DNA from 2 places in the Streptomyces sp. NPDC050448 genome. Region 1 is predicted to be linked to the other one. Evidence: riboswitches for the same ligand, from Rfam matches in the RefSeq annotation. Region 1 holds a riboswitch; the other holds the start of a gene.
The links. A riboswitch is a leader RNA that binds a small molecule or an ion and turns the genes downstream of it on or off. The one in region 1 is predicted to bind cobalamin.
Positions count from the first base shown of each region.

Region 2: linked by a shared signal. The riboswitch ahead of AB0I68_RS03610 (ribonucleoside-diphosphate reductase subunit alpha) and the one ahead of AB0I68_RS00350 (cobalamin biosynthesis protein) in region 1 are both predicted to bind cobalamin.

Region 1 covers NZ_JBFAJR010000001.1:61,714-64,093, reverse strand. The annotation lists gene AB0I68_RS00350 (cobalamin biosynthesis protein) at 1-763, opposite strand, end outside; cobalamin riboswitch at 802-953, opposite strand; gene AB0I68_RS00345 (hypothetical protein) at 1,069-1,290, opposite strand; gene AB0I68_RS00340 (inorganic phosphate transporter) at 1,319-2,380, opposite strand, start outside.
Region 2 covers NZ_JBFAJR010000002.1:181,325-183,704, reverse strand. The annotation lists gene AB0I68_RS03610 (ribonucleoside-diphosphate reductase subunit alpha) at 1-1,276, opposite strand, end outside; cobalamin riboswitch at 1,433-1,564, opposite strand; gene AB0I68_RS03605 (GNAT family N-acetyltransferase) at 1,608-2,120, opposite strand; gene AB0I68_RS03600 (YbdD/YjiX family protein) at 2,215-2,380, opposite strand, start outside.

The DNA of each region.
Region 1 (2,380 bases):
GTACGCCGAGCGCCCCGGCGAACGAGGCCTCCACGGGCCCGGCGTTCGGGCTCGGGTGCTTGGCGGCGTCCGCACGCCAGGCCCGTACGGCTCCCCGCCGGTCGGGGCCGGCCAGTACGGCGGCCAGGGCGGTCAGCCGGGCGCCCGGCCAGCCCGCGAGATCGTCGAGCCGGGCCGAGGCCCAGCCGTAGCGCAGGTACCGCGGCGACTTGTGGCCCACCATCGCGTCCAGGGTGTTCACGGCGCGGAACGCCAGCAGCCCGGGGACACCGGCTGCGGCGCCCCACACCAGGGCCCCGACCACCGCGTCGGAGGTGTTCTCGGCGACCGACTCCACGACGGCGCGGGCCATCTGCCGCTCGTCCAGGGCCTGCGGGTCGCGCCCGCACAGGTGCGGCAGCCGTTCGCGGGCCACCTCGGCGTCCCCGGCGGCGAGCGCGCCGCCGATGGCGCGGGCCTCGCGGCCCAGGGAGGTGCCGCCGACGACGGCCCAGGTGGCCGCTGCGGTCAGGGCGATACGGGCGGCCGCGGGCCGGGAGCGCACGGCGCGGGCGCCCAGCGCACCGACGGCGGCCGCGCCCCCGGCGCAGACGAAGGTGTGGACGAGGCCCCGGGCGCGGTCGTCGCGCCACAGGGCGCGTTCGACGGCGGCGGCGGCTCGTCCGAAGGCGGCCACGGGGTGCCCTCGGCGCGGATCACCGAGGATCCGGTCGCCGATCAGGCCCGCCGTGGCGCCGTACGCGAAGACGCGATCGGCACGCATGGTGGCAGGTATGTCCTCACTCAGGGTCCGCGCCCTGGTTCGACGTGTCCGGCGGTGGGAGTTCCTGGCTCCCGGGGCGCACGTGCCGCGTGCTCCCCGGTGACAGTGGCGGGACCGCGCCGGATTCGCACCGGACTTCCTCTCCATGCCGCCGTATTGGCTCGGGCAGTCCACCACGCACCGCGAAGGCCCGTCAACTCGCCGTTGACCTGCGGCGAGGCAGGTCACAGGAACAGGTCACGGGGACGGGAAAGCTCCCCCCGGGAAACCCGGAGGGAGCTTTCGTACGCCGTGCCCGAGCCCGGTCAGGCGACGATCAGGTAGAACCCGTACGCCACCGCTGCCGCGACGAGCGCGAAGCAGGCGTACGCACCGCTGCGGGCCAGGGTGGCGGCGGCGCCCTGCTCGGTGGCGGCCTCGTGCTTGGAGAGGCCCACCAGGCCCATCGTGAACAGGGCCACGAGCGCGACGGTGGCGGAGAGGCTGACCCCGAAGACGGAGCCGAGTGCTGCCCAGTCGATCTTCATACTGCGGATTCCTCTGTCGTTCTCGGGGTCAGACCGCGGCGGCCGGAGCCGCAGGGGCCGCCGGGATGGTGGCCTTCAGGGCGTCGTCCGTGACCGCGGCGGTCGTACCGGCGGCGGCTTCGGCGGCCATGGTCGGCGGGACGGTGACGGCGGCCATGGCCGTGGTGACGACGCCCGGCTCCTCGGCCGCGGCCGGCTGCGCGTCGTTGACGTTGCTGTGGTCGACGACCTGACGGCGCGAGATGGCCCAGATGGCGACGCAGGAGGCGATCAGGAAGAGCGCGACGGCTGCGACGCCGATGTCACCGGTGCGCATGACCAGCTCGGCACCGGAGGCGACGACGGCGGCGGCCGGCAGGGTCAGGCCCCAGGCGATGAACATGCGGGTGGCGGTGGACCAGCGGACCACACCGCCCTTGCGGCCCAGGCCCGCACCCATGACGGCGCCGGAGCACGCGTGGGTGGTGGAGAGGGAGAAGCCGAGGCTGGAGGAGGCCAGGATGACGCTGGCGGCCGAGGTCTGGGCGGCGAAGCCCTGCTGCGGCTGCAGGTCGGTCAGACCGCTGCCCAGGGTGCGGATGATGCGCCAGCCGCCCAGGGAGGTGCCCAGCGCGATGGCCATGCCGGCGGAGATGATGACCCATACCGGCGGGTTCGCGCCGGAGTCCAGGGCGCCGCCCGCGACGAGGGCGAGGGTGATGATGCCCATCGTCTTCTGCGCGTCATTGGTGCCGTGCGCGAGGGAGACGAGACCGGCCGAGGCGATCTGGCCGGCGCGGTAGCCCTTGGTGGAGGTCTTCTGGCCGACCTTGCCGCCGAGCCTGTACGTGACCTTCGCGGCCAGCATCGCGGCCACGCCGGCCACGATCGGGGCGGCGACGGCGGGGATGAGCACCTTGGTGACGACCACGCTGCCGTTGACCGCGCCGATGCCGGCGGAGGCGACCGCGGCACCGATCAGGCCGCCCATCAGGGCGTGGGACGAGCTGGAGGGGAGTCCGACCAGCCAGGTGACGAGGTTCCAGAGGATCGCGCCGACCAGCGCGGCGAAGATCACTTCCGGCTGGATGCCCTCCTCGTTGATCAGGCC
Region 2 (2,380 bases), on a different contig from region 1:
TCGCCGTGCGGTTGGACGCGTCCTTGAAGGTCATCCAGCCCTGGCCGGTCTGCGCGAGGGTGCGCATCATCCGGCCGTACAGGTCGCGGGCGGGCATGGTCTTGCGGGCCAGGCCGTCCGCCTCGGCCTTGCGGTACGCGGCGTCGAACTCGTCGCCCCACAGGTCGACCAGCTCGGGCACGTCGGCCGGGGAGAACAGCGACCAGTCTGCGTCCGCGTTCACACGGCGCATGAACTCGTCCGGCACCCAGTGCGCCAGGTTCAGGTTGTGCGTACGGCGCTGGTCCTCGCCGGTGTTGTCGCGGAGCTCCAGGAACTCCTCGATGTCCGCGTGCCAGGTCTCCAGGTAGACGGCGGCGGCACCCTTGCGGCGGCCGCCCTGGTTCACGGCGGCGACGGAGGCGTCGAGGGTCTTCAGGAACGGCACGATGCCGTTGGAGTGGCCGTTCGTACCGCGGATCAGCGAACCGCGGGCCCGGATGCGGGAGTACGAGAGGCCGATGCCGCCGGCGTGCTTCGACAGGCGCGCGACCTGGTGGTAGCGGTCGTAGATCGAGTCGAGCTCGTCCAGCGGGGAGTCCAGCAGGTAGCAGGAGGACATCTGCGGGTGCCGGGTGCCGGAGTTGAAGAGCGTGGGGGAGGACGGCAGATAGTCGAGGCGGCTCATCAGCCGGTACAGCGAGGCCACTTCCTCGACGGCCTGGACGCTGTCGTTCTCGGCGAGGCCGCAGGCCACGCGCAGCATGAAGTGCTGCGGGGTCTCGATGACCTGGCGGGTGATCGGGTGGCGCAGCAGGTAGCGGCTGTGCAGGGTGCGCAGGCCGAAGAAACCGAAGCGGTCGTCGGCGCCCTCGGCGAGCGTGTGCTCGACCAGCGCGTCCAGGCGGCTCGCGTGCAGCGTCACGAACTCGGCGGTGCGGTCGGCGATCAGGCCCTCGCGGTGGCCGACCGCGACGGAGGCGGAGAAGGAGGTGGCTCCCTGGCCGGCGGCTTCCTCCGCGACGGCCAGCGTCAGCAGCCGGGCGGCGAGCCGGGAGTACGCCGGGTCCTCGGAGATCAGACCGGCGGCGGCCTCCGTGGCCAGCCCGCGCAGCTCGGCCTCGTCGGCGGCGGCGCTGCGCCCGCGGAGCGCGGCGGCGGCGACCCGGCCCGGGTCGGTGTCGGGGAGGTCGGCCGTCAGCTCGGTGAGGGTACGCAGCAGCGCGGCCCCAGGTCCCCCGGTCTCGATTCCGGTGTCGGACGGGTCGGACTCGGCGCGCGGTGCGGAAGGCGCGATGGTCACGGGGGGAGCTCTCCCTCGCTCGGCTCCGGGACACCTGCGGTGCGGGCGCGAGCGGGCGCGCGCGGGGCAGGGCCTGGCAGGGCACGCTCACACCGCACGGCGTCCACCGGCCCAACCGCGAGGCCCGGACGTATCGGCACCCGGTTCGGTCGAGCCGGGCGCACTGTCGGCAGGTCCTCGGACTTGCGGTGACACCAATGGGTGTACTTCATACCGTTGCGGGACAGTTCCGGATTCGCACCGGATTCCCCTGCGACGACAGCGAGCATGAGCATACATGTGGGGGGCCGTTGATGCGCGACCCCCCACATGTTGTGTCGGCCCGCTACCGCCCGGGTACGCGCAGCTCCAATGCGTAGGTCAGCAACGGCACCGTCGGGACCGGGGACCAGTCCCGTTCGGGGGTCCGTACGAAGCCCAGACGCTCGTAGATCCGGTGCGCGGCGGGGCTCGCGGCCTGGGTCGAGAGCACCAGGCGCGTCACGCCCTCGATGGCCCGCGCCCGCTGGATGCAGGCACGCACCAGGGCCTCGCCCGCGCCCCGGCCGCGGCCCGCGCGGGCCACCGTCAGCATCCGGAACTCGGCCTCGCCGGGCCCGGCGAGGTCGGCCATGCGGCTGCCGGGCGGCGCGAAGGTCACCCCGCCGAGCAGCATGCCGCCGAGGGTGGCCACGAGCACCTCGGCATCGGCGGCCCGCCCGGCGACGTCCCGCAGCGCCCGCTCGTAGGAGTCGTCCTCGTTGGCGTCCAGGAGCCCGTCGTCGAGATAGGCCTGGGCGGTGATGTCCCCGAGCTCCGCGTAGTCCGCGGGCACGGCTGTTCTGATCACGATGTCCATGGCGACGAGTCTGCGGGACGCTGTCGGCGCCCGGCGCTCTCGTCGGAGACACCGTCGGGGCCCCGCCGGGTGGACGGGGCCCTTTCGCGGTGGGTCAACAGCAGCGGAAGCCCTCTTGGGGGTTGGCCTCGCGGGCGTCCGTGCGGGCGCGTTCGAAGGCGCGCCGGGTCAGGACCTCGGCCTCCGGGTCGTGCGTGCGGGCGTGCGCGACGTACCGGTCGTACGCCGCCTCGCCCGAGAACTCCCGTACGAAGAACCGT